DNA from 2 places in the Streptomyces sp. NPDC059443 genome. Region 1 is predicted to be linked to the other one. Evidence: riboswitches for the same ligand, from Rfam matches in the RefSeq annotation. Region 1 holds a riboswitch; the other holds the start of a gene.
The links. A riboswitch is a leader RNA that binds a small molecule or an ion and turns the genes downstream of it on or off. The one in region 1 is predicted to bind glycine.
Positions count from the first base shown of each region.

Region 2: another riboswitch for glycine. It lies ahead of gcvT (glycine cleavage system aminomethyltransferase GcvT); the one in region 1 lies ahead of gcvP (aminomethyl-transferring glycine dehydrogenase).

Region 1 covers NZ_JBHYVM010000048.1:3,675-24,459, reverse strand. The annotation lists gene ACFXDJ_RS33080 (DMT family transporter) at 1-836, opposite strand, end outside; gene ACFXDJ_RS33075 (SRPBCC family protein) at 1,018-1,446, shown strand; gene ACFXDJ_RS33070 (PadR family transcriptional regulator) at 1,536-2,138, opposite strand; gene ACFXDJ_RS33065 (hypothetical protein) at 2,468-3,040, shown strand; gene ACFXDJ_RS33060 (PIG-L family deacetylase) at 3,820-4,653, opposite strand; gene ACFXDJ_RS33055 (hypothetical protein) at 4,852-5,160, shown strand; gene ACFXDJ_RS33050 (PhzF family phenazine biosynthesis protein) at 5,240-6,085, shown strand; gene ACFXDJ_RS33045 (CPBP family intramembrane glutamic endopeptidase) at 6,096-6,878, opposite strand; gene ACFXDJ_RS33040 (glutamate-cysteine ligase family protein) at 7,038-8,573, opposite strand; gene ACFXDJ_RS33035 (hypothetical protein) at 9,082-9,702, shown strand; gene ACFXDJ_RS33030 (DUF5999 family protein) at 9,995-10,201, shown strand; gene gcvP (aminomethyl-transferring glycine dehydrogenase) at 10,327-13,212, opposite strand; glycine riboswitch at 13,409-13,507, opposite strand; gene ACFXDJ_RS33020 (PRC-barrel domain-containing protein) at 13,626-13,991, shown strand; gene ACFXDJ_RS33015 (DNA polymerase IV) at 13,988-15,463, opposite strand; gene ACFXDJ_RS33010 (MerR family transcriptional regulator) at 15,587-16,243, opposite strand; gene ACFXDJ_RS33005 (bifunctional nuclease family protein) at 16,447-16,920, opposite strand; gene ACFXDJ_RS33000 (MerR family transcriptional regulator) at 17,017-17,778, opposite strand; gene ACFXDJ_RS32995 (FHA domain-containing protein) at 17,823-18,659, opposite strand; gene ACFXDJ_RS32990 (DUF881 domain-containing protein) at 18,849-19,751, opposite strand; gene ACFXDJ_RS32985 (small basic family protein) at 19,757-20,089, opposite strand; gene ACFXDJ_RS32980 (DUF881 domain-containing protein) at 20,086-20,785, opposite strand, start outside.
Region 2 covers NZ_JBHYVM010000014.1:18,672-29,704, forward strand. The annotation lists gene ACFXDJ_RS15880 (ABC transporter substrate-binding protein) at 1-1,465, opposite strand, end outside; gene ACFXDJ_RS15885 (ABC transporter permease) at 1,560-2,552, opposite strand; gene ACFXDJ_RS15890 (enhanced serine sensitivity protein SseB C-terminal domain-containing protein) at 3,022-3,762, opposite strand; gene ACFXDJ_RS15895 (enhanced serine sensitivity protein SseB) at 3,830-4,540, opposite strand; gene ACFXDJ_RS15900 (AAA family ATPase) at 4,618-5,301, opposite strand; glycine riboswitch at 5,508-5,612, shown strand; gene gcvT (glycine cleavage system aminomethyltransferase GcvT) at 5,797-6,912, shown strand; gene gcvH (glycine cleavage system protein GcvH) at 7,079-7,462, shown strand; gene glyA (serine hydroxymethyltransferase) at 7,478-8,734, shown strand; gene ACFXDJ_RS15920 (APC family permease) at 8,937-10,589, shown strand; gene ACFXDJ_RS15925 (L-serine ammonia-lyase) at 10,767-11,033, shown strand, end outside.

The DNA of each region.
Region 1 (20,785 bases):
GTCGCGAGGTGCTCGCCGAGCAGCACCCAGGCCAGTACGGTCGCCACGACCGCCTCCAGGCAGGCCACCACGCCCGCGACCTGCGGCGACAGCCTGCGTACGGAGACCACGCCGGTCAGGTACGCGAACACGGTGGCGATCAGGACCACCCACCCCAGCAGCACCGCGGCCGGGATCCTCAGGTCGCCGACGGCCGCGTAGCCGCTGAGCACCTGCCAGTCGATCTGCCACGGGCGGGCGATGACGGTCATCACGAGGGTGCCGACGATCATGCCGTACGCGATCACGCCCATCGGGTCGGGCACGTCGTCCCCGTCGCTGCCCTGGTCGGCGAAGACGAAGTAGAAGGCCTGGCAGCAGGCGGCCGCGAGGCCGAGCAGCACCCCGAGCAGGTCCAGGCTCAGCCCGGCCCAGATCTGGACCACGCAGGCGAGGCCCACGACGGCCACGGCGGCTCCGGCCGCGGCGGCCCTGGTCACGGGCTTGCGCTGGACGAAGCGGATGTAGCCGAGCAGCAGCGCGGGGCCCAGGTACTCCAGGAGCAGGGCCACGCCGACCGGGATCCGGGACAGGGAGGCGAAGTAGAAGGCCTGGACACCTGCCACCGCGACGAGCCCGAAGCCGGCGAGCAGCAGGGGTTTGCGGCGTACGAGATCGCGATGGCGCCAGGCCAGCGGGGACAGCACGAGAGCCGCCCCGGCCACCCTGAGCCAGACCATGTGGAGCGGGTCCAGACCCGCCTCTATCAGCGGCTTCGCCGCCACACCCGAACCACCGAACGCGATCGCCGAGACGAGGGCGAGGCCCAGTCCGGAACGTTTCCCTGACGCTTGCATCCGAACATCATGGCAGGGCCCGTCAGGAGCGACACGGGGGTGACGCCTGTTGAGACGGAGTCGACACCGGGCGCGGCCGGGACCGGCCCGTACCTCAATATCTGACAGGTCGTCAGTCTTGAATGTTGCGTCCGCCGCGACTACGTTCCGCCGCACGTACCTGACGAGAAGGGGTGGTCGCATGGCTGAAGTCACCGCGGAATCACGCATCGAGGCGTCCGCCGCGAAGCTCTGGTCCCAGCTGACCGACTGGGACGCTTACGGCCAGTGGAGCATGACCCACACCAACTTCCCGAAGGGCGGTCCCGAGACCCTCGCGATCGGGTCCACCTTCGCCGAGAACATGAAGATGATGGGCTTCCCGGCCGAGGTCCTCTGGACGATCTCGGAGCTGGAGGAGGAGCGCGTCATCGCCATCACCGGCAAGGGCCCGATGGGCGTGGCCGTCCTGACCCGGTACAGCCTGATCCCCGACGGCGAGGCCACCACGGTCCGCATCGACGGCTCGTTCACGGGCGCCGCGGTCGCCATGATGGCGGGCAAGCTCAAGGACTCGGCCACGGCCGCCCTGAACGAGTCGCTGCGCAAGCTCGCCGGCCTGGTCGCCTGACCGCCGGTCCTTCCGTACGTACGACAGCGCGCCCCGCGAGAAACCTCGCGGGGCGCGCTGCTTCGTGCGGGAGGTCCCGCCGGCCGGGCTCAGTGCTCGTCGGCCAGGATCAGGTAGAGCTTCTTGCGGGCGTCGTTGATGACCGCGAGGGCCTTCTCCCGCTGTGCGGGGGTACCGGTCTTGAAGACCTGGCCGAAGGCTTCCATCAGGCCGAAGCCGGCCGTCCGGATCTCGTTCATCGCCTCGAAGTCGAACCCTCGCCCGGCTTCCGCCCAGGGGGCGTCCGGACCGGACTCGGCCTCGGTGCGGCCGGCGTCGGTGAGCGTGAACAGCTTCTTGCCGCCCTCGCTCACGCTCGTGATGAGCCCCTCGTCCTCAAGCATCTGCAGGGTCGGGTAGACCGACCCCGGACTGGGCTTCCAGGCCCCGCCGCTGCGCTCGCCGATCTCCTGGATCATCTCGTAGCCGTGCATCGGCCGGTCGGCGAGCAGCGCCAGGATGGAGGCGCGCACATCACCCCGCCGGGCCCGGCCACGCGGTCCGCCGCGCCCGCCCCGCCCACCGAAGGGTCCGCCGCCGAAGGGCGGACCGAACGGCCCGAAGGCGGCACGCCGCCCCTGGAACTCCTCCCGACGCTCCGGCCCGCAGTGGCCGTGACCCCGCCCGTGCTCGTGCTGTCCGTGTGAACGCATGACTGCGCTCCTTTCGTCATTCGGTGATCTGGTTGTCGCTGTTGCGATGCCTCCACTATCGTTGACCCATCGCGATGCGTCAACGATATATCGGAAACATCTTTACCGAACAGCACTGGATCACCGTGCGCGGTGTCCCGTCTCAGTCGATCTGGCCGCTGTCTCAGGTGATCTGATCCGATCCGCGCGTATGGCTCGCCCGGGAGAGGGGAGGGGAGACGGGAGAGGGGGCTATGAGGTTGGCAGTGCGTGCGAACCTAGGCAGACGAGGGGCGGTTTCGAGTAGCGTGACCTAACAGGCGTTTCTCCGGACGGTCTGGGTGAGTGTTATGGGCGAGGTCGCGACAGTCATCACCGCGGTTGTGGCGTTGTTCGCCGTCTGCGGCGGCTACGTCCAGTTCGTGCTCAGGCGGTCGCTGCTCCCGTGTGTCGAGTTCGACGTCGAGTTCGCGTTGCTCCACCGGGGTCCGTCGCAGACGGTCGGCGAGGTCGCTTGCATCGTGCGCAACGTCGGTCCGAACATGGCGGTGGTGGAGAACGTCAGGATCCGCTGCCGCTACCGGCTTGCCGGGGACCCTGAGGATCGATACCCCGATGAGGGGACTCAGCCCCGCCTCGCTCATAACCTCGCTACCGGCGACGCCATCGTCCTGGTGGAGCAACGTACCTTCGTCCAGCCCGCCGTGACCCAGCGGTACGGCGTGCCTGTCGCTCTCCCGGCTGCTGTGCAGATCGTCGACATCCTGGGTTTGTTCGACTACAGGATCGACCTGGGCAAACCGACCAACCTCCTTATTCAGCTCTTCGCGCGTCCGTCCAAGAAACTCGAACTCGACTGGCGCAAAGGCATCAGAGACCACACCGCGCGACGCACGTTCCGCGTCGGGCCGGATCGACTTTGACCACAACCTGACCTGGCCGGCTGCGGTCCGCCACTTCGCGCCCAGCAGCTGGATCCACCGGCTCGCGCCCCTGGCCGATACCAAGGCCGTGATCACTCTCCATCGGCTCCTCGCCGAGTTCTTCGACGAGAGCAGTCGGAGAGCCTCGCCAGGACCTTCAGGGACTACCAGTCATGGCTGACCACCCGGCCCTGGTACCAGTTCGAAACGGCGTCACCGGACCAGATCAACTGAGACAGCACCCGGCATCCAAGCAGCCGGGACCAGATCACCCGAGATTCTCGGCCGCCTGGCGTCTCAATTGATCTGGTCGCCGCAGGTCACAGCCCCACCCGCCGACCAGATCATTTGAGACGGGACACGTGGCTTATCGGGAGGCGGGATCGGCGAAGGGTGGGGAACACTTCGCCGGATGATCGTGATGCAGCCCGTCCTGGAGATGAACACCCCCGACGGCTTCGACCTCTGGCCTGTCGCCCGACGACTCCACGGGCATCACCTTCCCGCCCGGCTGCTGTGACGGACCGGACGACTGGCACGACTGGTACCAGGTCGCCGACGGCAGCGGCGGGATCGGGTACGGCCACCCTCCACAGTCGTCGCTGGCCGAGCGCGTCGGGGACACCGTCCACCTCACCGCCGCCCTTGCCCGCGCTCTCGCCCTTCCGGCGCCGGGCACACCGCCAACGCCGCTCGGGATGATCGGGCGGTAGCGGGGCTCCGCCGTCCGCCTCGATCGGGGCTTCACCGGCCACGGTCGAGGCGGACAGCCGGACGGATCAGCGCAGTCCGGCGAAGAGGTCGTTCTCGGGTACGGCCGCGCCGGTGGTGTCCCGGACGCGCAAGAAGGTCTCCACGCCCATCAGCTTGCCGAACCGCTCCTTGCCCATCCTGAGGAAGAAGATGTTCTCGCCCTGACTGGCGTGCGCGGCCAGCGCGTCGAACTTCTGACCGCTGAACGCGGTGGTGTCCACCCACGTGGTGATCTCGTCGTCGGGGAGGCCGATCTCGGCCAGCGCGGCGGCCTCCGCGGGGTCCGGCTCCGGCATGTCCTCCTGGAACTCGCGCATCATCTCCCCGAAGCTCCGCATCATCGAGCGGGGCGCCGTCGTCCAGTACACCTTCGGAGTCAGCTCGGCCAACTCCAGCGCCGCCATCGTGATGCGGTGGGCCTGGATGTGGTCGGGGTGGCCGTAGAAGCCGTTCGCGTCATAGGTGACGACCACGTCGGGCCGGTAGTGGCGCATGAGTTCCGCGAGCCGGGCCGCGCCCTCCTCCACCGGGGTCTTCCAGAAGGACCCGGGGGCGTCGTTGCTCGGCCAGCCCATCATCCCGGAGTCGGCGTAGTCCAGCGTCTCCAGGTCGCTGATCTTCAGGACCTCACGGCTCGCCTCCAGTTCTTGACGGCGCATCAGGGCGACGGCCGCCGGATCGTGCCCGGGATCACCCGGCTTCACGCCCCCCGGTCCGTCACCGCAGCCGCCGTCGGTACACGTCACGAGAACCGTGCGGATGCCCTCCGCCGCGTACCGGGCGAGGACCCCTCCGGTTCCGGTTGCCTCGTCGTCGGGGTGGGCGTGCACTGCCATCAGCGTCAAAGGCCGGTCAGTCATGAATCAGTCCTCCTGCGGAAAATGCGTACGGGTCCGATTCGGTGCAACAGCGCCGCCCGGACCTGCTGTTCCCCGCAGACTACGGCGGCCTCGCGCACGGGCCCGCCCGTCGCCAACCGGCCCAATATCGGTGAGACTGAAGGGCATTCACCCAGCCCGCCGAGAATCGCCCCGCCCCACCTTCAGCAAGGCAGGTCAATGAGCTCACCCGGCGAAGAACTCGAAGTACGCGAAGTGCGCGAAGTACGCGAAGTGCTCGAAGTGCTCGAAGCACCGGTGACCGACACCGTCCTCCTGGTCTTCGACGGTCGCGTGCTGGAGCTGTTCGGCTTCAACGACGTGCATCGGTGGCACGTCTGGCAGCGGCCCCGCATCGAATGCACCGAGGGCCGGCGGCCCACCCTGACGATCACCCTCGGCCGCTCCGACTACCGCTTCCGGATGCCCTGCGACACCCACCGGCTCCCCGGCCTCCGCGCCCTCGCCGAGCGGCTGCCACGCGACTGACCGGGGAGGCAGCCGAACAGGCCAGTCATCCCGGATTGGCCTTTGCGGCGGCCGGGCCGGCCTCCCTACGGTCGGAATCATGCGCATCAGAATCGTGGACGCCTTCACCGACCGCCCCTTCGCCGGCAACCCCGCCGGAGTCCTGCTCCTCGACGGCCCCGGCGGCACCGACGGCCTCGACGGTGGATTCCCCCCGGACTCCTGGCTCCAGCAGGTCGCCGCCGAGGTCAACCTCTCCGAGACGGCCTTCGCCCACCCCCTGCCGCCAGGCGGGGACGCCGACTGGGCGCTGCGCTGGTTCACCCCGGCCGGCGAGGTCGACATGTGCGGCCACGCGACCCTCGCCACCGCGCACGTACTCGCCACGAGCGGCCTGGCGACCGGTCTGATCCGCTTCACCGCGCGCTGCGGGATCCTCACGGCGGAGGCCGCCGAGGACGGCACGATCACCATGGACTTCCCGACCTCCTCCCTGACGGAGGTGGAGCCGGAAGCCGAGGTCCAGCTCGCCCTGGGCGCCGGGATCAAGTCGGTCCACGACACCTCCGAGCACATCGGCGACCTGGTCGTGGAACTGGCCGACGAGCGGACCGTACGCGAGCTCACGCCCGACCTGCCCGCCCTGCGCGGCTACGGCCGCCGCGGGATCATCGTCACCGCCGCCGCCGAGGACCCCTCCCGCGGCTACGACTTCGTCTCCCGCGGCTTCTTCCCGGCCCTCGGCATCGACGAGGACCCGGTCACTGGCAGCGCCCACACCGCGCTGGCCCCCTTCTGGGCCGCGCGCCTGGGCCGCACCGAGCTCGTCGGCCTCCAGGGCGGAGCGCGCACCGGCTTCGTCACGGTCCGGCTCACGGGCGACCGTACGCTGCTGACCGGACGCGCGGTCACCGTCATCGACGGCGAGCTGCTCTCCGCGCCCTGAGCACCGGCGGCTACGGGGTGGGCAGCCAGCCCACCTTGCCCGCGAGCAGGGCGTACCCGCCGAAGGCCACGATGTCCAGCAGCGCGTGGGCGACGACGAGCGGCCCGACCCGGCCCCAGCGCCGGTAGGCGAGCACGAAGACGACGCCCATCACCATGTTGCCGATGAAGCCGCCGATGCCCTGGTAGAGGTGGTACGAACCGCGCAGCACGGAGCTGGCGATCAGCGCGGCCATCGGCGACCAGCCCAGCTGGCCGAGCCGGCGCAGCAGGTAGGCCAGCACGATGACCTCCTCCACCACGGAGTTCTGCACCGCGGAGAGGATGAGCACCGGGAACTTCCACCACACGTCGGGCAGCGCCTCCGGCACCACCGTCAGGTTGAAGCCCGTGGCCCGCGACACCAGGTAGAAGGCGAGCCCGGCGCTCCCGATGCCGGCCGCGACGAGCGCGCCCCGGCCCAGGTCCCACCCGGGCCGGGTGCGGTCGAAGCCCAGTACCTTCAGCCCCGGGGCGCCCTCACGGGTCAGGAGGTGCGCGACGAGCAGTACGGGGACCAGCGCGCTCGCGATGCCGAACAGCTGCCAGGCCAGGTCGAGCCAGGGCCGGCCCGGCGCGTGCGAGCCGTTGAGCGTGGCGGCCTGGTCCTTGAGCCCGCCCGGCTTGGTCAGCGAGCCGATGAAGCTGATCAGCGCCGAAACGCCGCTCGCGCCCAGGGAGAGCGCGAGCACCAGCAGCGTCTCGTCGCGCAGGGCCTTGCGCCCGTCCCGGCCCTCTTCGAGTTCCCCGACCACCGGCTCCGGCTCCGTCCGCACGCTCGTCTCCCGTCCGCCGACCACTGCGATCACCCCATACTGCCTCGTCGGCGGGGGAACAGGATCACCGGACGGGACCGGAGCCGGATCACGGGGTCCGGGCGCCCCCGGGCCAGTCCCCGGGGTCGGCCCCCCGGGTCAGCCCTCGGCCGCCGTCACGGCGCTCACCTCCGACTCCGCGAGGCCGACCGGCCAGGTGTGCACGGGGTCGCCCTTGTGCATCAGCTCGCTGTAGCGGCGCGTGGTCGCGGCGAGCGCCGCGTCCCGCTCCAGCCCGGCCGCGAGCGCCCGATGGTACGTCTCCACCTGCCAGGTGGCTCCGTTCACCCGTCGCCGACATCGCTCCTCGATGATGCCGAGGTAGTGGTCCCGGTCGGCGGGCTCGATGCCCCACGCGTCCAGTCCGGCGGCCGCCATCGGCAGCAGCTCGTCCAGCACCAGCCGCACCGCGGGCACGCTGGCCAGTCCCCCGCCCCGGCCCCGGCGCGGCCAGCGCACCCGGGCGTCGATCCCGTAGCGGCAGGCCGCGTCGAAGTTGGCCTCCGCCTCGGCGAAGGGCAGCCGGCTCCACACCGGGCGCTGCTCGTCCGCGAGGGTCCGTACGAGCCCGTAGTAGAAGGCCGCGTTGGCGACGACATCGGCCACCGTCGGCCCGGCCGGCAGCACCCGGTTCTCCACGCGCAGGTGTGGCACCCCGCCGGCGACCCCGTACACGGGCCGGTTCCACCGGTAGACCGTGCCGTTGTGCAGCACCAGTTCCTGGAGGCTGGGCACCCCGCCCTCGGCGAGGACCCGCAGCGGCTCCTCCTCGTCGCAGATCGGCAGCAGGGACGGGAAGTAGCGGACGTTCTCGGCGAAGAGCTCGTACGCCGAATCCACCCACCGCTCACCGAACCAGGTGCGCGGCCGCACCCCCTGCGCCTGGAGCTCGGGCGGCCGGGTGTCGGTGGCCTGCTGGAAGAGCGGCGGCCGCGACTCCCGCCACAGCTCGCGCCCGAACAGGAACGGCGAGTTGGCGCCGACCGCTATCTGTACGGCGGCCACCGCCTGCGCCGCGTTCCACACGTCCGCGAACCGGGCCGGAGTCACCTGGAGGTGCAGTTGTACGGAGGTGCACGCGGCCTCGGGCACGATCGACCCGGAGGTCCAGGTCAGCCGCTCGACTCCGTCGATGTCGAGCGTGAAGTCCTCGCCCCGCATCATCAGGATCTGCTCGTTCAGCAGCGAGTAGCGGTCCACCGCCGAGAGGTTGGCGGTGACCAGGTCGGCGCGCGAGATCGTCGGCAGAATGCCGATCATCACCACCCCGGCGTCGATCTCCACGGCCTGCCGGTGGGCATAGCCGAGGCCCGCGCTCAGTTCTTCGGCGAGCTGGTCGAATACCCGGCCGCCGAGCCGGTGCGGAAGTACGTTCACCTCCAGGTTGAACATCCCCAGTTCCGTTTGGAAATCGGGGCTCGCAATGCGCTCCAGTACCTGCGCATTCACCATTCTCGGCAACCCGTCGGCACCCGCGAGATTCAGCTCGATCTCCAGCCCCATCATATTCTTGGGGCGATCGAACCTCTTCTCCGCCAGAAGCCGCTCCAGTCCCTCCAGGCACTCGTGAAGCTTCCTCCGGTACCGTTGCCGATCGGACAGGTCGAATCCGCCCGCCACGACCTTCTCCCCCATCGAAGCGTCCCTCCTCGACTGGGCCTGGCCGGCTTGGAAAAGATCCATCACCCCAGGCGCGCGTTACGGTCGATGATGCCCCGGCGGCGTGATCGATAACGCGGAAGGGGCGTGACTGGCGAGGAGCGCGCGCCGGTTTGGCCGACAGGCGCTTTGGCACATTCACCTGGCAAGCCGCAATGCGCAAATACTCCGTAGACTTTGCCGGTTCCGGATAACCGGCGCTTTCCAGCCGAGCCCCCGTCCGGTAACCTCCGAGGTCAGCGCGGCATTTTTGCGCGCGACCGGCATGAATGCCATGTCAGAGGGACCGGTAAGCGCCTTGCCGGCAATAGGCGGGACAGCTAGCCGAAACACTGCGTGAACACATGTCGTATAAACTCCGCAAACGAGGCAGAGAGTTGGCGCGCGGCCATTGCCCCTCAGCCCCCCTCTGGCCCCAGAATGCGACAGCGCCGTCCGCACCTCCCCCCGATCCACCGGTCTCCCAAGTGAGAGGCGACCCACCATGCCGCTGCACGTCCCTCCGGCCCCCGCGCCCGCCCTGCGCAGTGTCCTCGCGGCCCTCGGTTCCCCCAGCGCCGTCAATGAAGCGCACACCCCGGCCCTGCGTGCCCTCCAGGGGCCGATGACCGCCGAACTGCCGCTGCCCGTCCACGTCCTGGACCGGCTGAACCTCTCCGGTCTGGCCTCGGGCGGTCGACCGCCGCGCACCCGGCTGACCGGCTGGCGGTTCCTGATCCGCAGCGGGGACCGCTACGTGGCGGCGGCCGACACCCGACTGACCCCGGACGGGTGGGCCTTCTCCCACTTCTTCGAGGGCCCCTACGTGGCCGCCACCGAACGCGCGCTGCGCCAGGCGGAATCCCTCGGCAAGGGCTACCAGCCACGGCTGCTGTCCGTACCGGAGCTGTACATGCTGACGCTGTGGCTGCACGGGGCGGTGGGCGCCGACGCGGCGTCCGGGATGCCGGCCGCCGCCGATCTGCTGGTCCCGCTGGCACCCGCCCCACCCGGCATCGCCGCCTACCGGCCGCACCCGGTGTCCGAACTGCTGCCCGTGATGACCCACAGGCTCACTCCTCAGGCGCCGCCGGTCCCGCCCTCGATGGCGGCCCCGGCCGCCTGAACGGAGCCCGGTGCGCCCCGAACGGAGCACCGTGGCCGGAATTGCCCATTCGGCCTAGCCCACTCGGGCCCCCTGCGAACCACCCGAAATGACAGGGGAGTTGACCTGAACCGCCCGCACGAGTGATGCGTCATCAATCTATGAGGACAGCTGCCGGGAAATCCCTGCGGACGCGGAGTCCTAGGGGAACACTGGGGACCCTGACCAAGCCAAATCGTTGATACGGGGGGCGGCCATGAACAACGCATCGAGCCGCAGCACACAGACCACACCGCAGCGAAAGAACGCATCCATGTGCCAGCACAAGCCAGCGTGCCCGTCCGCCGACTCCGCCGACCGGGAGGCCGCACACCCCGTGGCCGTCCACCCGGAACAGGGCTGGAGCCTGCTGTGCAACGGCGTCCTGCTCTTCGAGGACACCGGTGAGCTGCTGCCGGACGGCCAGATCATCGCCCCGCACCGCGCGCTCGCCGCGGCGCACGTGATGAAGGCCGCCTAGCCGGGGCCGTCCGATGACGGCGGGCGCCGAAAGGGGCCGGCCCAGGAGTACCACTCCCGGACCGGCCCCTTCGTCATGCCTCAGTACTTCATGCCTCGGTACCGCACGGCTCCCGCCGCGGTGACCTAGTTGTCGTACTCGTCCAGCGGCGGGCAGGAACACACCAGGTTCCGGTCACCGAAGGCACCGTCGATCCGGCGCACCGGCGGCCAGTACTTCTCCGCGGCCGACACCCCGCCCGGGAAGACGGCCTCGTCGCGGGTGTACGGGTGGTTCCACTCGCCGCCCAGCGCCGCCGCCGTGTGCGGGGAGTTGGCCAGCGGGTTGTCGTCCACCGGCCACTCGCCGCCGGCGACCCGCTCGATCTCGGCACGGATCGCGATCATCGCGTCGCAGAAGCGGTCGATCTCGGCGAGGTCCTCGGACTCCGTCGGCTCGATCATGAGCGTCCCGGCGACCGGGAAGGACATGGTCGGCGCGTGGAACCCGTAGTCGATCAGGCGCTTGGCGATGTCGTCGATGCTGACGCCCGTCGCCTTGGACAGCGGGCGCATGTCGATGATGCACTCGTGCGCGACCAGGTTGCCCGGGCCGGTGTAGAGCACCGGGTAGTGCGGCTCCAGGCGCTTGGCGATGTAGTTCGCGCCGAGCACCGCCACCTGGGTGGCGCGCTTGAGGCCCTCACCGCCCATGAGGCGCACGTACGACCAGGAGATCGGCAGGATGCCGGCCGAGCCCCACGGGGCGGCCGAGATCGGGCCGACGCCCGTCTCCGGACCGGCGGTCGGCTGGAGCGGGTGGTTGGGCAGGTACGGGGCCAGGTGCGCCCGGACACCGACCGGGCCGACGCCGGGGCCGCCGCCACCGTGCGGGATGCAGAAGGTCTTGTGCAGGTTCAGGTGCGAGACGTCGCCGCCGAAGTGACCCGGCTTGGCGAGGCCCACCAGGGCGTTGAGGTTGGCGCCGTCCACGTAGACCTGGCCGCCGGCGTCGTGCACCTGGGCGCAGATGTCGGCGACGTGCTCCTCGAACACACCGTGCGTGGAGGGGTACGTGATCATCAGTACGGCGAGCTCGTCGCGGTACTGCTCGATCTTGGCGCGCAGGTCGGCCGCGTCCACCTCGCCGTCGTCGGCGGTCTTGACCACGACGACCTTCATGCCGGCCATCACGGCGCTCGCGGCGTTGGTGCCGTGCGCGGAGGACGGGATGAGGCAGACGGTGCGCTGCTCGTCGCCGTTGGCCCGGTGGTAGGCGCGGACGGCCAGCAGACCGGCGAGCTCACCCTGGGAACCGGCGTTCGGCTGGATGGAGACCTTGTCGTAGCCGGTGACCTCGCAGAGACGTTCCTCCAGCTCGGTGATGAGCGTGAGGTAGCCCTCCGCCTGCTCCACCGGGGCGAACGGGTGCAGCTGGCCGAACTCGGGCCAGGTGACCGACTCCATCTCGGTGGTCGCGTTGAGCTTCATGGTGCAGGAGCCCAGCGGGATCATGCCGCGGTCCAGCGCGTAGTCCTTGTCCGAGAGCTTGCGCAGGTAGCGCAGCATCGCGGTCTCGGAGCGGTGCTGGTGGAAGACCGGGTGGGTCAGGTACGCGTCCTCGCGCAGCAGCCCCTCGGGCAGCACGTCGGCCGTGGTGGCGTCCAGCGCCTCCAGGTCGGCGGTGACCCCGAAGGCCGCCCACACCGCGTCCACGTCGGCGCGCAGGGTGGTCTCGTCACAGGCGGCGGAGACCAGGTCGGCGTCCACCTGGTACAGGTTGACCCCGCCCTCGCGGGCCGCGGCCACGACCTCGGCGGCGCGGCCCGGAACCCGGGCGGTGATGGTGTCGAAGTAGGCGCCGTGCACGATCTCGACCCCGCCGGCCCGCAGACCGGCGGCGAGCAGGCCGGCGTAGCGGTGGGTGCGGCGGGCGATCGTCCGCAGGCCGTCGGGGCCGTGGTAGACCGCGTACATGCCGGCCATGACGGCGAGCAGCACCTGCGCGGTGCAGATGTTGCTGGTGGCCTTCTCGCGGCGGATGTGCTGCTCGCGGGTCTGGAGGGCCAGGCGGTAGGCCTTGTTGCCGTCCGCGTCCACGGAGACGCCGACGAGGCGGCCGGGCAGCGAGCGGGCGTGCTTAGCCTGGACGGCCATGTAGCCGGCGTGCGGTCCGCCGAAGCCCATCGGAACGCCGAAGCGCTGGGTGGTGCCGACGGCGATGTCCGCGCCCAGCTCGCCCGGGGAGGTCAGCAGGGTCAGGGCGAGCAGGTCGGCGGAGACGGCGACGATGGCGCCGAGCCCGTGGGCCTGGTCGATGACCGGCTTGATGTCCCGTACGGCACCGGAGGCGCCCGGGTACTGGACGAGCACGCCGTAGATCCCGCGCTCGGCGGCCTCGGCCGGGATGCCCTCGGAGAGGTCGGCGACGACGATCTCGATGCCGATCGGCTCGGCGCGGGTCTGGATCACGGCGATGGTCTGCGGCAGCGCGTCGGCGTCCACGAGGAAGACGTTGCCCTTGGCCTTGCCCACGCGGCGGGCCAGCGTCATGGCCTCGGCGGCCGCGGTGCCCTCGTCGAGGAGGGAGGCGCCGGAGGTCGGCAGCCCGGTCAGCTCAGCGACGACGGTCTGGAAGTTCAGCAGCGCTTCCAGGCGGCCCTGCGAGATCTCCGGCTGGTACGGGGTGTACGCCGTGTACCAGGACGGGTTCTCCATGACGTTGCGCAGGATCACCGGCGGCGTGAAGGTGCCGTAGTAACCCAGGCCGATCATGGAGGAGAGGACCTGGTTGCGGTCGGCGAGCTGACGCAGCTCGGCGAGCACCTCGGCCTCGGTCCGCGCCTCGGGCAGGTTCAGCGCGGCAGTGGTCTTGATCACATCCGGCACCGCTGCGGCGGTCAGTTCGTCCAGGGAGCCGTAGCCCACCTGGGCGAGCATCTTCGCCTGCGCCTCGGCGTCCGGGCCGATGTGGCGCTGCTCAAAGGGGATGCCTCGCTCCAGCTGGGAGAGCGGAATGCGGTTGGCGGTCATGTACGGAGGCCTCCTGGGTCGTACGACCTGCGAGGGGCACCACGGCGCGGGCACCCGGACGGCCTCCCCCTCTGTCATCACAACCTGAGAGCTTCACCGGGCCGCTCGGGGGTCGCCCGGGGTCCGGCTTTCACCGTCGGTGAGGAGAGGAACCGGCACTGCGCGCCCGGTACCGCCCCTACTTTCCAGAGTGGCCTCACCACGTGCGGTACGTATGCCTGAGAGATTCCGGGGAGGATTTGCTCCTTCGGCGCCTCCGTCTCGCTCACTCGGAGGACTCTCCCGCACAGGGTCAACAGCCGTCACCCAGCCTACCAGCGAGGATCTCGCGCCCTCCCCGAGTGGCCCCCTCTCCAGAAATGCACTTTTGTAGTCATTACGGAGGAGTTGCGACCAAATGGAGGGACCGGACCGTGCAGACCGACATCGATCCCCGCAGCCTGATCGGCCGCAAGGCGTTCGACCGCAATGGCGCCAAGATCGGCACCGTCGACGAGGTCTACCTCGACGATGCCACGGGCATCCCCGAATGGGCTGCCGTCCGGACCGGCCTCTTCAGCCGGGACGCCTTCGTCCCCCTGGAACCCAGCGAGATGGTGGGCGACACCCTGCGCGTGCCCTTCGAGCGCTCCCTCATCAAGGACGCCCCCGACTTCGGCGTCGGCCGCCACCTCTCCCCCGAACAGGAGCTGCAGCTCTACCACCACTACGGCCTCGACGTGGCCCTGCCCGGAGACTTCCACCGCGACTTCGGCCGCCTGGCGGGCGACGAAGGCTAGCCCAGCACACCGCCGGCCCCCACCAGCGGAAGCGGATCGGACGGCTCCAGCTCGGGGTCGTCCACCCGGAACGTCCGCACCCGGCCCGGCTCCGAGCCGGGCTCCTCGAACCGTACGGTCACCCGCCCGACCCCGCTGCCCTGCACCCACCCGGGCCCGTACACCGCGTGCCGGACGTCGCTCCCGGCGTGCCACAACCGCCCGGCGCCGTCTTCGATTCCGGCTGCCTCATCGGCAGCCGGGGCCGCCTCGGGACCGCCCGCGCCGTTCCCCCCGCCGGGTTCTACGGGCTCACTCGCATCCTCGCCCGAACCCGTCTCGGCAGCCTCATCGGCCCCACCGACCCCATCCAGCCCAGCGGCATCCCCCTGCTCTTCCCCCTCAGCGGCCAGCGCAAGCGCACCGGCGAAGGCGAACAGATCCTCCTGCGTGTAGTCCGCCAGCCCCGTGACGCCCACCCCCAGCAGCCGCACCCCGCCCGTGGTGTCCACGCCCTCCAGCAGCCGGGCCGCGGCCTCCCGGACCACCGCCGGGTCATCGGTCGGCCCCCGCAGGGTCTCGGACCGGGTCAGCGTCGAGAAGTCGTACCGCCGCACCTTGAGCACGATGGTCCGCCCCGAGTGCCCGGACTCCCGAAGCCGCCGCACGCACCGGTCCGCGAGCCGCTGCACCTCGCCCCGGATCCGGACCCGGTCGTGCAGGTCCACGTCGAAGGTGTCCTCGACCGACACCGATTTCGCGTCGCGCTCGGCCACCACCGGCCGCTCGTCCACGCCCCTCGCCATCCGGTACAGCCCGACCCCGTGCGAGCGCCCCACCATCCGGACCAGCTCGTCCTCGCCGGCTTCCGCCAGCTCCCCCACCGTGGTGATCCCGGCCCGCCGCAGGTGTTCCCCGGTGGCCGGCCCCACCCCGGGCAGGGTCCGTACGGGCATCGGCGCGAGGTGCGCCCGCTCGGTGCCGATGTCGATCAGCAGCAGCCCCGCGGGCTTGGCCTCCTCGGAGGCCACCTTGGCCAGCATCTTGGACCCGGCCAGCCCGACCGATCCGCTGAGCCCGGTCGCGGCCATGATGTCGGACCGCAGCCGCTCTCCCACGGCCCGCGCGGACTCCGCGTCGAAGGCGACCCCGCCCGCCTCCAGGTCCACGAAGGCCTCGTCCAGGCTGAGGGGCTCCACCAGCGGCGACAGCTCCCGCAGGAGGCCCATGACGGTGTCGCTGACCGCCCGGTACAGGCTGAAGCGCGGGATCAGGTACGCGCCGTTCGGGCAGAGCCGCCGCGCCTGGGCGGTCGGCATCGCCGAGTGGACCCCGAACCGCCTGGCCTCGTAGGAGCAGGTGGCGACCACCCCGCGCGGACCGAGCCCGCCGACGATGACGGCCTTGCCGCGCAGGCTCGGCTTCGACGCCTGCTCCACGGACGCGTAGAAGGCGTCCATGTCCAGATGCATGATGGTCGGCGCGGCTCTCACAGCACCGATGCTGCCCTACGCCACTGACAAACGGCCCGAGGCCGTCCGACCGGGCCCGCTGCCGAGGCGGGCCGGGGCCGACGGCCTCGGTACACGTGCCGGAAAGAGCCGGAAGGAGACGGCCTAGACCGCCCGGTTGCGCCGCGCGGCCAGCTCGTCGGCGGGGTTGTGCCCGACCACCGTCTCACCGGTGTCCACGCGCTCCCCGTGGAGCTGTGACAGCGCGTTCTCGACATCGCGCCAGACCACCCCGACGGCGATCCCGAAGACTCCCTGACCGCCCTGGAGCAGGCTGACGACCTGTTCCGGTGAGGTGCACTCGTACACGGTGGCGCCGTCGCTCATCAGCGTCATGCGCTCCAGGTCCGAGAACCCGCGGTCACGCAGGTGCTGCACGGCGGTGCGGATGTTCTGCAGCGCCACCCCGGTGTCCAGGAAGCGCTTGACGATCTTGAGGACGACCACGTCCCGGAAGCTGTACAGCCGCTGCGTGCCCGACCCGTACGCGGGACGCACGCTCGGCTCCACCAGCCCCGTGCGCGCCCAGTAGTCGAGCTGCCGGTAGGTGATGCCGGCCGCGGCACACGCCGTCGGCCCGCGGTAGCCGACCTGCTCGGGTGCCGCCTCGCCACCCTGGGGCCCCACCGGCCCCACCGAACCCAGCGGCGCGGGCTCCGGCTGACGGCGCGCGGAACTCACCGCACCACCGTGCAGCGGGTACGGCCCACCGTCACTCCGTGCGGGGATGCCCCCGGTCGTACCGTCGCCCGTGACTCTCACGCCGACCCTCCGTCCTTGACCTGCCATCTCGAAGGTAGGCAGTCACCAGGGGTGCGTCAACGATCGCCACACTCGGCACGCCGAGTGATAATCACCCTGAGAGTGGTTTCCCGTACCCCATTGCGGGGAAAGGCTAGTCGAATGGGCTGCAATCTCCCTTGAGGCTGCGACGGGAACGGCCGGCGGACGCCGCGGCCCCCGGCTCAGTGCGGGCCGGTGCCGAAGTCCTCGGGCGAGATCTGGTCGAGGAACTCGCGGAACTTCTCCACCTCGTCCTCCTGCTCGTCCGGGATCGCGATTCCGGCGTCGTCCAGCACGCCGTCGCTGCCGTAGATCGGCGTCCCGGTGCGCAGGGCGAGCGCTATGGCGTCGGACGGCCTCGCGCTCACCTCGACCCCGCTGGCGAAGACGAGCTCCGCGTAGAAGACGCCCTCCCGCAGATCCGTGATCCGGACTTCGGTGAGTTCCTCGCCGATCGCCTCCAGCACGTCCTTGAACAGGTCGTGCGTCAGCGGCCGGGCAGGAGCCATGCCCTGCTGCGCGAAGGCAATGGCGGTCGCCTCCCCTGGTCCGATCCAGATGGGGAGGTACCGATCGCCTCCCACTTCACGCAGGAGCACGATCGGTTGGTTGGAGGGCATTTCCACCCGGACACCCACAACGTCGAGCTCGTTCACACAGCAACCCTAGGACCTGCCCGGCCGGTTTGGGTAGTCGGGCTCCCCCAAGGCTGCCCGGAGAAGCCCTCCGCGACTCCCGCGAAGGCCCCCGGATCAGTGCAGCCGCACCCCGAGCGCCGTCTGCACCAGGGCCTCGTGCAGCCGCACGGAGAGCCCCGCGAGCTCCTTCAAGGTGGCCTCGGCATGTGCCCTGGTCTGCGGGTTGCGGTGGCGGCGCAGCGGTGAGACCACCTGTTCGACCAGACCGGCCTCCCGGTCGGCGGCGGCCTTCATCGCCCGGAGGTGGCGCGGTTCCAGCCCGAACCGTCCGAGATCGGCCACCAGACGGGCCACCGTGACGGCCTCGGCGTCGAATCCGCCGCCGGGGGCCTCCGAGATCAGCCCGTACGACTCCCACTCGACGAGCTGTACCTCGTCCACCTCCGCGGCGGCGATCAGCTCGGCCCGGCCCACCCGGGCCACGGTCGGCCGCTCCCGGCCCACCTCGCCGTACAGGACCACGGGGCTCGTGGGGTCGACGGACTCCCCGTGCGCCGTGGGCGCCGGGATACGGATCTGCTCGCCGCGGGCGAGCGCGTCGAGCTGCTCGCGGATGACCTTCAACGGAAGGTAGTGATCGCGCTGGAGCCGCAGGATGTGGGCGAGGCGCTCCACGTCGTCAGTGCTGAACTTGCGGTATCCGGAAGGTGTGCGCCTGGGCTCCACGAGCCCCTCCGCCTCCAGGAAGCGGATCTTCGAGATCGTGACTTCGGGGAACTCGTCACGCAGCATCGTGAGCACCGTGCCGATGCTCACCAGCCGCCGGGCCGAGGCGGCGGTGCCGTTTCCGGCACCGCCTGTCGGGGTGCGCAGCATGGGACCTTCCCTGGGGAGTCCCCCGGACAGGATCCGGGGGAGGGTCAGATGCCCCGCAGGCTCGCGTAGAAGACCAGCCGGTACTTGCCGATCTGCACTTCGTCGCCGTTGTGGAGGGAGACGGAGTCGATCGGTTCACGGTTCACGTACGTGCCGTTGAGGCTGCCGACATCGGCGACGGTGAAACCGCCGTCGTGGCTCCTGCGGAACTCGACATGGCGCCGGGAGACGGTGACGTCGTCCAGGAAGATGTCGCTCTGCGGGTGCCGGCCGGCCGTCGTCAGCTCTCCGTCCAAGAGGAAGCGGCTGCCGGAGTTGGGACCGCGCCGCACGATGAGCAGAGCGGAACCCGGAGGCAGTGCTTCCACCGCGGCCTGGGCCTCGGGGGACAGCGAGGACGACACGTGCGATTGTCCCGACACCTCGGCCTCGTAGGCCTCGAGGCCCGAGATCGAGATGGTGGACGTGGTCTCCGAGGCACGCTCCGGCGTCAGACCCGCCCGCAACGGCGCCCCGCAGTTGGAGCAGAACCGGCTCGCCGCATCGCTGCGGTGCCCGCACCTGCTGCAAATCTGCTCGGCCGACATGGACGGCTCCTCGCGCCGCGGCTGCCCCGCGGAGGCATTGGTGGCATACGGGTCGGGGTTAAACCCTCCACCCGTACTTGAGGTTGATGGTTCACCGAAACCTATGCGTCCGGTACCGGCAGGGTCAACAGACGACGCGCCCTGCGCGCCCGAAATATCACCCGCGCCGGCGACCTCGTCGCGGAAGAGCGGCCGGTCGCCCTGCCCTTCCACGTCTCCCTGCCCCGCGCGGTGCCTGGCCGCACCGCTTTCCTCGCGGTTCTTCTTGCCGAACAACTTCTCAAACAACTTCACGGGCGATTCCCCTTGACCGAAACAGACCCGCCCGTGGGGCAGGACGAACTCCGAATGCAACACCTGCCGACCCGGACATTCTCACAACGTCCGTAACCATCAGACAGTTTCCACCACGTACCACGACTTCGGTGCGCCGACCCCCCGCAGGCATCCGCCCGCGTGAGCCGGTCTGCTCTGCGTCCCGCCTCACGGCGATGACGACCGAGCGTAGTCAGGCTGCTTCGCAGCCCGCAAGGCATCCACGACGATCTTCGCCGGTCGTGTGACGGTGACGACCGCTTGCTCCTTCTCCAGCGACTGGACGACGCCGCCCGGAATGTTGAGCGCCGGCTCCAGGTCCTGCGGCTTGCCGATCACCCTGAATTCGTAGGGCTGTGCGATCTTCTTACCGTCGATCGCGACCCCGCCGCCCTCATCCGAGAAGTACGAGCCCGCCACGATCCGCACGCCGTTGATCTGGATCGCCTCGGCCCCGGCCGCACGCAGCTCCTGGAGGGTGTCCAGCAGCTTGTCCGACTGCACCTGGTTCTTGGGATCCGAGATCTTCAGCATGATCCCCGGACCCTGCGCGGCCACCGTACCGGCCAGGATCCCGAGTTGACGTTCCTTCTCGATGGTCTGCTTCCGGGCCTCTTCGGCCTGGTTGGAGCTGCTCTCCAGCTCCCTGCGCTGCTCTTCGAGCTTCTGCTTCTCGTCCTCCAGCCGCTTGGTCCGCCCGTCCAACTCGTCGAGGATCCGTACGAGGTCCTCCTGGCGGGCACCGCGCAGCGCGCTGGAGTCGCTGTTGGACCGTACCTGGATGGCCAGACCGAGCCCCAGGACGAACAGCAGCACCGCGACGATCAGTTGGGCCCGGCTCACCCGCGGCGGCCACAGCCCGGCCGCCAGCCGCTGCCGGCCGGTCTCCTCGGGCTCGGTCCGCACGGGCCCGGACTCCGCCCCGACCCTCTCTTCGGCCACGGGCTCGGGACCGGCAGGCCCAGCAGGCCCGGCAGGCTCGGCGGGACCGGCAGGCCCCGCCTGCGGCTCTTCCTTCGGCGGCTGCCCCGGAACCTTCGGCTCCTCGGGCGGGGTGTCGTTCGTACTCATCGGCCTCACGCCCGGAACACGTGCCGGCGGATGGCCGCGGCGTTTGAGAAGATGCGGATGCCCAGGACGACGACCACACCCGTGGAGAGCTGCGAACCGACGCCCAGCTTGTCACCGAGGAAGACGATCAGCGCGGCCACGACCACGTTGGACAGGAACGACACCACGAAGACCTTGTCCACGAAGATGCCGTCCAGCATCGCGCGCAAGCCCCCGAACACCGCGTCCAGCGCCGCCACCACGGCGATCGGGAGATAAGGCTCCACCACGGCCGGCACTTCGGGCCGGACCAGAAGCCCGACCACCACTCCGACCACGAGGCCCAGTACCGCGATCACGATGCACCCTTCTGCTGCTCTACTGCTGTAGCTGTACGTACGGTCAGGCTCGACGCGGCCGGCAGCCGTACCTCGTCCTCGGGGGACAAGGTGTAGCGGATCCCGTAGCTCTCCTGCAGCACGTGCAGGTACTGGCCGTCCGCGGAGTCCTGGAACGTGGTTCCGAGCCGCTTCTTGTCACCGATCGCCAGCACTTCGTACGGCGGCACCAGCGGCCTGTTGTCGACCAGTATCGCGTCACCGGCGGCCCTGATCGCCGAGAGCGACGTCAGCCGCTGCCCGTTGATCGAGATCGCTTCGGCCCCGGACTGCCACAGCCCGTTGACGATCTTCTGGAGATCATGGTCGCGCAGCCGGCCGGTGTCCGAGAAACCCGTGTTCTCGCGCGGCTTGGAACCGTTGCCCGAGGACGCGCCCTTGGCGTCGTCCACCGTCAGCTTGATCCCGGGCCCGCGCACCTCCGTGGCCCCGGACAGCAGCGCCACGAGCTGGCCCTGGTCACCGCCGTGCTGCTTGAGCGCTGCGCGCTGGCGGTCGGCGACGGCGCCCCGCAGCCTCTCGATGTCCCGCCCCAGGTCGTCCGCGTGCCCGTCGGCGCGGTCGACCCGGTCGATGAGCTCCTGACGCTCCTTGGCCAGCACCGGCGCGGCGACCCGCGCCTGCGCGGCACCCAGCGTGACGACCATCGCGGCGAGC
Region 2 (11,033 bases), on a different contig from region 1:
TGCCGTTCGGCAGGATGAACGACCCGTCGACCAGCGGCTGGAGGAAGCCGGAGCCGGAGTTGTAGTCGGCGCCCCAGCCCATCACGATGATGCCGTAGCCCTTGGTCTTCACGTTCTCGGGCGAACCGATGACCGAAGCGGAGAGCTTGCCGTCGTACTGGTCGATCGTGGCCTTGATGCCGACCTTGTCGAGCGCCGCCTGGAGGGACTCGGCGGTCTTGACCTCGGGGGCGCGGTTGTTGCGGACCGCGATGGTGGTCGTGAAGCCGTCCGGCTTGTTGCAGGCCTTGAGGGCCTCCTTGGCCTTGTCGACCTGCGGCTCGCCCTTGGTCAGGTTGAACGGGTCGTACTTCTTGTCGGCGCCGGGGATGCCGGGCGGCAGCATGTTCGCACCGAGGTCACCGCTGGTCGGGCCGCCTCGGGCCGTCTGCAGGGACTTGGGGTCAGCCGCGTAGATGACGGCCTTGCGGCACTCGACGTTGTCGAACGGGGCGACGGTCGTCGGGAAGGCGAAGTAACGGATGTAGCCCGTGAACGGGTTGTCCGCGTTGGCCTTGAGCTTGTCGTCCTTGAGGACCTTGTTCTTGCCGGCCGCCTGCATGCCCGTGCCGTCGACCGCGAGGTCGATGTCACCGGAGAGCAGACGCGCGTCCATGTCGTCCGGGTTGGTGGTCACCGTGAAGGAGACCGTGTCCGGAAGGCCCGTACGGATCGTGTCCGTCTTCGGGTCCCAGTTCTCATTGCGGACGAAGGTCGCGCCCTTGCTCGCCGTGAACTCCGAGACCTTGTAGGGGCCGGTGGAGACGGGCTTGTTGGTGTACGTGGCACCCGTGTCCTTGCCCGCCGGGACCGGCGAGGAGGACGGCATGGCCAGCAGGTACTTGAAGTCGGAGTTGGGGCTAGCCAGGTTGAAGACGATCGTCTTGTCGTCCGGCGTCTCGACGGCCTTCAGACCCATCTTGTTGGGGTCGGTGTCCTTGTACGGGCCGGGGTACTTCTGGCCCTGGTCGAGGGTGTCGATCAGGTACGTGGGACCGCCGGACAGCACGTCCTGCGCGAAGACGCGCTCGATGCCGTACTTGAAGTCCTTCGAGGTGATCGGCGTGCCGTCCTCGAACTTCACGCCGTCCTTGATCTTGACGGTGTAGGTCTTGCCGTCGTTGCTCACGACCGGGTCGGCCGCGGCGAGGTCCGGGACCAGCTTGGTGCCGGCGGCGCCGGGCTTGCTGTCGTACGCGAACAGCTGGCGTATGTAGAGACGCTGCAGGTTCCACACGAAGCCGTAGTAGGCGCGCGCCGGGTCGAGGTAGTCGACGTCCTGCGGGGACCAGAGCTTGAGCTCTCCGCCCTTGGTGGTCGACGGGTTGACGACCCCGGTGGTCGCGGCGTTGAAGCCCGTGGCGCCGGCGGCCGGCTTGGCGTCCGGCTTGCTGCCGTCGGCCTTGCTGCACGCCACTGCCGACATGGACAGGGCAGCGACCACGGCGGTGATCGCGAGTGCCTGCTTTCTGCGGATCACGTTGTCCAACCTCCATTGGTGGGTGAATCGTTGAAGCGGTTCAGCTGCCCTTGGGGTCGAGTGCGTCACGCAGCCCGTCCCCGAAGAGGTTGAACGCCAGGACGGTGATGAAGATCGTCATACCGGGAACCACCATGTACATGGGGTCGTCCTGGTAGATGGGGACGGCGTCGGAAAGCATCTTTCCCCAGGAGGCCGTGGGCGGCTTGACGCCGGCACCGAGGAAGCTGAGGGCCGCCTCCGTCAGGATGTTGGTCGGGATGATCAGCGTCGTGTAGACGAGGATCGGTGCGACCAGGTTCGGCAGCAGCTCCTTGATCAGGATGTAGCCGCGGCCGGCCCCGAGGCTGCGGGCCGCCTCGACGTACTCGCGTTCGCGCAGCGAAATCGTCTGGCCCCGCACGATGCGGCCGATGTACGGCCAGCCGAAGAAGCCGATGACGACGATCAGCACGCCCATGCGGACGCCTGAACCGGTGAAGCCCCAGAGGGAGTTGGGGACCACCGAGACCAGCGAGATGGTGAAGAGCAGCTGCGGGAAGGCCAGCAGCAGGTCCATCGTGCGGCTAATGAGGCCGTCGACCCAGCCTCCGAGGAAACCGGCCAGGGCGCCCAGCAGGCTGCCGAGGACGACGGAGACGAAGGCCGCGAGGAAGGCGACGACCAGGGAGATGCGTGCGCCGAAGACGATCCGGCTGAACACGTCGCGCCCGTTGGTCGGTTCGACGCCCAGCAGGTAGTCGGAGCTGATGCCGCCGAACGATCCGAGCGGCGTGCCGAATTCCGGGTCGAGCAGATCCTCGTGGAACTCGTTGGGCGGGTGGCCCAGCAGGCTCACGATCAGCGGGGCGAAGACCGCCACCAGGATCAGGAAGATCACGATCACGCCGCCCGTCAGCGCGATCTTGTCGCGCTTGAGCCGCATCCATGCGATGCGGCCGGGCGAGCGGCCTTCGATGGCCTTGGCTGGGACGTCGGCTACGGACACGGGTGCGGGTGCTTCCGCGCTCGTGTCATGCAGTGGTGCCGTCATCGTGGTGGGGACCCCTCTCGGCCGACGGGTCGGCCCATGCCCGCCGCTGTGGCGGCGTTGGTGCGGAGTGGCGCTCGGAGTGCGGTGTGCGCTCGGCACTGGCGGTACAGGCGTTGCTGGTGGTGCACGTGGTGCTGTACGAAACGACAAGCGAATTTCCCGTGGCGAACCAGACTTTGGAGGACTGACCCGCTCTTGGGTGGGGAGTCTTCATCGGGCGCTCGATCAGCCGCCAGACCCGCAGGTGAATGGATGCGCAACCGTGATGTGAGGGCCGGGTTCCCGTTATCCGGACTTCACTGCCACCTCAGCGGAGCAAGACCGTCCGTTCGGTACGGAATCGGACATGGCGCCCAACTCGGCCCACTACCATGCCTATTGGGCGCACATCAGCGGCGAAATCAGGACAACGCAAAGGCCGCACGGAACGACTGTTCCGTGCGGCCTTCGGTGGCTTGATACCGATGTCTCAGTAGGCGGGCGCCGGTCCCTCACGGTCGTAGAACGGCCGGGTGCGGGCACGCAGCCACATCGCCACCGGGTCGTGCTCGTCCGCGAGCGCGACCGTGCACACGGGCACTCCCTCGGGGACCACGCCGACCGACTGGCGCATCATCTCCCGTACGGACTCCAGCGCGTGCGCGGAGGCGTCGTACAGATCGAGCCCCACGGCGAGGTACGGGGACCCGAGCGCGGGCTGCACCCAGGCGCGGCGCAGCGAGCGCACGGCGGGCGTGCGGTGCGCGTGCTGCGTGAGCAGCCCGTAGAACTGCGGGAGCTCGATGGCGGGCTCGGACAGCCGCAGCGGCCCGGCCGGCATCCGGTCCAGGCCGGTGGCGATCCGGCGCAGGTCGGCCCAGGGAATGCCGACGCCGCCGCCCTGGGCGTGCGGGTTGAGCCACAGCCCCCAGCGGTCGGGGTAGAGGGCGCGGGCGATGTCCCGGCCGGTGACCACCTCGTAGCCGCGGTTCCAGCCGCTGGCGGCCAGCTCCTGGGGGGAGGTCACGCAGGGCGCGTACCCGAGGCCGTCGACCTCCATGCCGCCGTACTGGGCGTCCGGGGAGCCGGGCTGCCCTTGCCAGAGCAGCATCCACAGCCGGCCCTCGGCGAGGGCGTGCAGGAGTGACTCGTAGCTCTCGTAGCGCCCGGGAGTCACCTGGCGCAGCATGTGCTCGACCTGCCCGACCGCGGCCGTGCCTGACGCACTCACCCGGTACCCCTCTTCGTCTCTTCGTCCGCCCGTCGCCCACGCGTGTCCGCCACCAGCTTAAGCGTGCCTACAGCACGTGGAAGGGGCGTACGCGCGTAACGATGAAGTCGACGACCGGATCTTCGACGCCGTCCAGGAGGATCAACTGCACAGGCCAGGGCGCCGATACGCGGGCCAGGGCGCGCCCCAGCGCGTCCATCGGGGCGTTCCGCATGGCGGGCTCCCATCCCACCAGCCGGACACCGATGTACAGCTGCGGCGCCCCGCCCTCGACGCTGGCGAGGCAGCGGTACGCGGCCGCGACGGCTCCGGTCGCGCGGAACTCCTCCGCGGCGACGGCCAGGAAGTCCACCGGGTCCTGCTGCCAGTCGGGCTCGAAGAGCCGGACCCGGCCGCCGGTGGCGGTTCCGTCGAGCGGGGTGCGGCCGGTGCGGCAGAGCTCCGCGACGGCAGGCGGGGGCAGCGGCGCGCCGACGGCCCCCTCGGGGTTGAGCGCGATGCCCAGCTGCGGGGGCAGGCCCCGGGCGAAGTCCACGGCGGGGGCGACGGCGAAGTCCATGCCGGGCCCGGCGCAGGCGCGGAACTGCTCCTCGGAGGTGTAGACGGGCACGTACGCGGCGCCGTTGATCTCCATGGTGGGCAGGTCCAGGCTGGCCACGCCCCCGGGCAGCGGGATCCACACGTGGCTGCGCCCGAGCACTTCGAGGATCCGCCCGCCGGCGTCCGCCTGCCCCAGCGCCGCCCCGAGCACCTGCTCCAGCTCGTTACCCGGCCACATGTACGCCTCCGCTTGCTTGCCCTTGTTCCGCCCCGAGGTTAACGGGCGGAGGCGGGCCGTCCGTCGGGGCGGGACCACTAGTGGCGCGGCTCACTGCACAGCTGCTGGAAGCCGATCGCCGTCAGACGGGAGGCCGCCGGGCGGTCCAGGAGGATCACCGAGGCGCAGCCGGCCGGCGGACGGCCCGACTCCGCCTCGCGCAGCAGCCGGGCCACCGCGACCCGGTGCCGGGCGAAGGCGTACGCCGACACGCCCCGGCCCCGCGCGGCCTGCCCGGCCCGGGCCTCCTCGGGGGTGGTGTCCAGGAGCACCAGGTGCAGGGCGCGGCCCCGGCGCCGGGCGGCCCGGGCGAGGAGGGCCCGCACCCAGCTCTGCGTCCCGCAGTCGTGGACCACGGCCGAGGCGCCGGAGCGGAGCACCCGCCACAGCCCCCAGTAGTGCGCGATCCGGACCGCCGGGCGGTAGACGGCGTAGGGCACCGCGGCCGGCATCCGGCGCTCCCACCGCTCGCGCGCGTCCTGGGAGTCGATGCCGCCACCTTCGGCGGCCCGCTTGAGCAGGGTGGTCTTGCCGCCGCCGGGCAGTCCGGAGACGACCACGATGTCCCCGTCGGCGAAGCGGAGCCGCCCGGGGGCCGCGGAGCCGGTCCCGGCCCGGGGGCCGCGCAGGTCCCGTACCCTCCCCGGCCCCGCCCCCACCGCGGCTGCCCGTACGACGCTGCGCTGCGTCGGGACCCCGGGCACCGCCGGCGCCGCCGGCACCGCCGGCGCCCCCGGCGCCCACGCTCCGAATCTCCGCACAGTGATCGCCTCCCCCGCGTCGGGTCACGAAGACCCTTCCCCCTGAATGTAAAGAGACGGTAATCCGGGGTCCCCGGTTCCGCTCCGCTTCCGGACCCCCTCCCCCATTCGGCCGCACGCCGTGCAATGATGTGCGCCATCTGGACACCAACTGCATACCGGCCGCTTGAATCCACGCGGGAGAGTTCCGACCGGCCCCCAAAGGCCGTACCGGACGCCGAAGGAGCAAGTACCTCCCTTGAATCTCTCAGGCCCCGTACCGCGTGGATGAGGCAGATCTGAAAAGCGAGCCGCGCAGGCGCCCGTGAGGGCACCGGCGTCGGCTCCACCCAAGGTGCAAGTCGAAGACCTTCCCCTGGAAGCGGGGAACTCTCGGCGAACCTCTCAGGTTCCGATGACAGATGGGGAGGAACTCCTCCTCGTCATGTCATGCCCTGGGACCCGGGAGCCACACCCATGAGCACTGCCCCCCGCCTGACCGCCCTCGATGCGCTGCACCGTGAGCTCGGTGCGACCATGACCGATTTCGCGGGCTGGGACATGCCCCTGCGGTACGCCAGCGAGCGCGACGAGCACAACGCCGTCCGCACCAAGGCCGGTCTGTTCGACCTCTCCCACATGGGCGAGATCACCCTGACCGGCCCCGAGGCCGTCAAGGTCCTGGACTACGCGCTCGTCGGCAACATCTCCACCGTCGGCGTCGGCCGCGCCCGTTACACGCACATCTGCCGGGAAGACGGCGGCATCGTCGACGACCTGATCGTCTACCGCCTGGGCGAGACCGAGTACATGGTCGTCGCCAACGCCTCCAACGCCCAGGTCGTCCTCGACGCGATCACCGAGCGCGCCGCCGGCTTCGACGCCGAGGTCCGCGACGACCGTGACGCGTACGCGCTGCTCGCGGTCCAGGGTCCGGAGTCCCCCGGCATCCTCGCCTCCCTCACCGACGCCGACCTGGACGGGCTGAAGTACTACGCCGGCCTGCCCGGCACGGTCGCCGGGGTGCCCGCGCTGATCGCGCGTACGGGGTACACCGGCGAGGACGGCTTCGAGCTGTTCGTCGCCCCCGAGCACGCGGTGCAGCTGTGGCAGGCGCTGACCAAGGCGGGCGAGGGCGTCGGCCTGGTCCCGGCCGGTCTGTCCTGCCGCGACACCCTGCGCCTGGAGGCGGGCATGCCGCTGTACGGGCACGAGCTGAGCACCTCCCTCACCCCGTTCGACGCGGGTCTGGGCCGGGTCGTGAAGTTCGAGAAGGAGGGCGAGTTCGTCGGCCGGGCCGCCCTGGAGGCCGCCGCCGAGCGGGCCGCCTCCAACCCGCCGCGCAAGCTGGTCGGTCTGATCGCCGAGGGCCGCCGCGTCCCGCGCGCCGGCTTCTCCGTCACCTTCGACGGCCAGGTCATCGGCGAGGTCACCTCGGGCGCCCCGTCCCCGACGCTGGGCAAGCCGATCGCGATGGCCTACGTCGACGCGGCGTACGCCGCGCCCGGCACCTCCGGCGTCGGCGTGGACATTCGCGGTACGCATGAGCCGTACGAGGTCGTGGCTCTGCCCTTCTACAAGCGGCAGAAGTAACCCTGTAACGGATCGAGGCCGTACGGGCAGCCCTCGCGGCTTCCCGTACGGGCGCACGCCCGCGCTCCGTCCCGGTCCGTCACAGTCCGCCTCAGCCCGTCTCAGCCCGTCTCGGCACGCAAGACCACTGTTCGATCCACTCCCCCGCATCCAGGAGAATCAGGCCATGAGCAACCCCCAGCAGCTGCGTTTCAGCAAGGAGCACGAGTGGCTGTCGGCCGCCGTGGACGGCGTCGCGACGGTCGGCATCACGGAGTTCGCGGCCAACGCGCTCGGTGACGTCGTCTACGCCCAGCTTCCCGAGGTCGGTGACACGGTGACCGCAGGCGAGACCTGTGGCGAGCTGGAGTCGACCAAGTCGGTCAGCGACCTGTACTCCCCCGTCACCGGTGAGGTCGTCGAGGCCAACCAGGACGTCGTCGACGACCCGGCGCTCGTCAACACCGCCCCCTTCGAGGGTGGCTGGCTGTTCAAGGTGCGCATCACGGACGAGCCGGCCGACCTGCTCTCCGCCGAGCAGTACGCCGAGCTCACCCACTCCGACAACTGACCCCAGGGGATCTTGATGTCCGTACTGAACACCCCTCTCCATGAGCTCGACCCCGCCGTCGCCGCCGCCGTCGACGCCGAGCTCGTGCGCCAGCAGTCGACCCTGGAAATGATCGCGTCGGAGAACTTCGCTCCGGTCGCCGTCATGGAGGCCCAGGGCTCGGTCCTGACCAACAAGTACGCCGAGGGCTACCCGGGCCGCCGCTACTACGGCGGCTGCGAGCACGTGGACGTCGTCGAGCAGATCGCGATCGACCGCATCAAGGCGCTGTTCGGCGCCGAGGCCGCGAACGTGCAGCCCCACTCGGGCGCGCAGGCCAACGCGGCGGCGATGTTCGCGCTGCTGAAGCCGGGCGACACGATCATGGGCCTGAACCTGGCCCACGGTGGTCACCTGACCCACGGCATGAAGATCAACTTCTCGGGCAAGCTCTACAACGTGGTCCCGTACCACGTCGACGAGACCGGCGAGGTCGACATGGCCGAGGTCGAGCGCCTCGCCAAGGAGTCCAAGCCGCAGCTGATCGTCGCGGGCTGGTCCGCCTACCCGCGCCAGCTGGACTTCGCCGCCTTCCGCCGCATCGCGGACGAGGTCGGCGCGTACCTGATGGTCGACATGGCGCACTTCGCGGGCCTGGTCGCCGCGGGTCTGCACCCGAACCCGGTGCCGCACGCCCACGTGGTCACCACCACCACGCACAAGACCCTGGGCGGTCCGCGCGGCGGTGTCATCCTGTCGACGCAGGAGCTGGCCAAGAAGATCAACTCCGCGGTCTTCCCGGGTCAGCAGGGCGGTCCGCTGGAGCACGTGATCGCGGCCAAGGCGGTCTCCTTCCTGGTGGCGGCCTCGCCCGAGTTCAAGGAGCGCCAGGAGCGCACCCTGGAGGGCGCGAAGATCCTCGCCGCCCGTCTGGTCCAGGACGACGTCAAGGCCGTGGGCGTGGACGTCCTCACCGGCGGCACCGACGTGCACCTGGTCCTGGTCGACCTGCGCAACTCCGAGCTGGACGGACAGCAGGCCGAGGACCGCCTCCACGAGGTCGGCATCACGGTCAACCGCAACGCCATCCCGAACGACCCGCGACCGCCGATGGTCACCTCGGGTCTGCGGATCGGCACGCCGGCGCTGGCCACCCGCGGTTTCGACGCCGAGGCCTTCACCGAGGTCGCCGAGATCATCGCGCAGGCGCTGAAGCCCAGCTACGACGCGGACGACCTGAAGGCGCGCGTCTCGGCGCTCGCCGCGAAGTTCCCGCTGTACCCGACGCTCTAGGCGTCCCGACGCTCTGGGCGTACCCGACGCTCTAGGCGCCGGCCCGGGAGGGCCCGGCCTTGTTATGCACAGGGCCGGGCCCTTCTCATGACCAAAGCCCCAGGTGGATGCGGCCCATTGCCACTGAATTAGCCAAAAAATGGCAAATAGGCTCCGAATAAAGGACCACCCGCACCCCCTGGCAGGACGGACACCACACCTCATGGACATGAGCGCGGCCAACAGGAAGGGGCTCAGCCTCTTCGCCCTGATCATGATCGGGCTCGGCTCGATCTTCGGCTCCGGGTGGCTCTTCGGCGCGGGCCAGGCGGCCGCGGTCGCGGGGCCGGCGGCCATCATCGCCTGGGTCATCGGTGCCGTCTTCATCGGCATGATCGCCATGTCCTACGCGGAAGTGGGCGCGGCCTACCCGCTGCCCGGCTCGATGGCCCGCTTCGGCACCATCTCGCACGGGCCGGTGCTGGGCTTCATCACCGGCTGGGCGGTCTGGATCGCCATCGCCGCGCTGATCCCGATCGAGTCCATCGCCGGTACCCAGTACATGTCGTCCTGGAACTTCGGCTGGGCCAAGGGCCTGGTCGAGAACGGCGGCCTGACCACCTCCGGGATGGCGATGGCCCTGTTCCTGACCGTGGCCCTGTGGCTGGCCTGCTACTGGTCGGTGGCGCTGCTCGCCAAGGCGAACAACCTGCTCACCCTGGTCAAGTTCGCCATCCCGGTGCTCGCCGTGATCGCCCTGATCGCCTCCGGCTTCCACACCGGCAACTTCACCGACCACGGCGGTTTCGCTCCCAACGGCTGGTCCGCGGTCATGACCGCCGTCACCACCTCCGGTGTCGTCTTCGCCTTCAACGGCTTCCAGGCCGTGGTCAACCTCGGCGGCGCCGCCAAGAACCCCGGCCGCGCCATTCCGCTCGCCCTGGTCGGCGCGCTCTCCCTCGGCCTGGTCATCTACCTGGCCCTGCAGATCGCCTTCATCGGCGGTGTCCCGCCGGAGAAGCTGGCCGAGGCCGGCGGCTGGAGCGGCATCAACTTCGCCTCGCCGTTCGCCGACCTCGCCAAGATGCTGATGCTGCACTGGGTCGTCACCATGCTCCAGTTCGGCGCCTTCATCTCGCCGTCCGGAGCCAACATCGGCAACGTCGCCTCGGCCTCGTACATGGCGCAGAACCTCGCCGACACCGGCTTCTTCCCGAAGAAGATCCGCGAGGTCCACCCCAAGTACGGCACCGCCCGTCCCGCGATGTGGCTGAACCTCGGCTTCTCGATCCTGCTGCTGGTCACCGTCGGCCACAGCTGGGAGGCCCTGGCCAGCGTGGTCTCCGCCGCGATGGTGGTCTCGTACCTGATCGGCCCGATCGCGGTCGGCGTCTTCCGCGAGACGAAGCCCGAGCTGCCGCGCCCCTTCCGCCTGCCGGCCGCGAAGATCCTCTGCCCGGTCACCTTCGCCTTCGCCGCCTGCGCCCTGTACTGGTCCAAGTGGCCGGACACCGGCAAGGTGGTGCTGCTCACCCTGGTCGCAGCCCCGATCGCGGCCGTGGTGCTCAAGCGCAAGGGCGAGAAGAACCTGGCCGGGCAGTTCGCCCCGGCCTGGTGGATGATCGCCTTCCTGCTGTGGCTGGGCACGCTGTCGGCGCTCGGCAGCAAGGAATTCGGCGGCCACGGGGTCATCCCGGGCGGCGTGGACATCGCCATCGTCGCCGTCTCGGCCCTGGGCTTCTACTTCTGGGCCGTACGGTCCGGGGTCAAGGCCCACCACGCGGGCCTGCCGGGCCCGGACCCGGTCCTGGACGCCGCCCCCGCCGGGGAGACCGACGCAGCCGCCACACCGGAGCGCGAACTGACCCACGCCTGATCCACGCCCGATCCCACGCCCGGGCGTCCCCCTCCCGACCCGTCCGGCGGCCGAGCTGTTCACCTCACCGCGTTAAGCTCGGCTGTCGGACAAAATCCGCAGATCACCCCGATCGCTCCCCTCTCCTCCCCGCCCTGCCCCGCTCCCACCCACGAGCAGACATAGGAGTCCGCAACCGTGGCCATCTCCGTCTTCGATCTCTTCTCGATCGGCATCGGTCCTTCCTCCTCCCACACCGTCGGCCCGATGCGCGCCGCGCGCATGTTCGTGACCCGGCTCAAGAAGGATGGTTTCCTCGCCCAGACCGTCTCCGTCCGCGCCGAGCTCTTCGGCTCCCTCGGAGCGACCGGCCACGGCCACGGCACCCCCAAGGCCGTCCTCCTCGGCCTGGAGGGCCACTCCCCCCGCACCGTGAACGTGGAGACCGCCGACGACGAGGTCGAG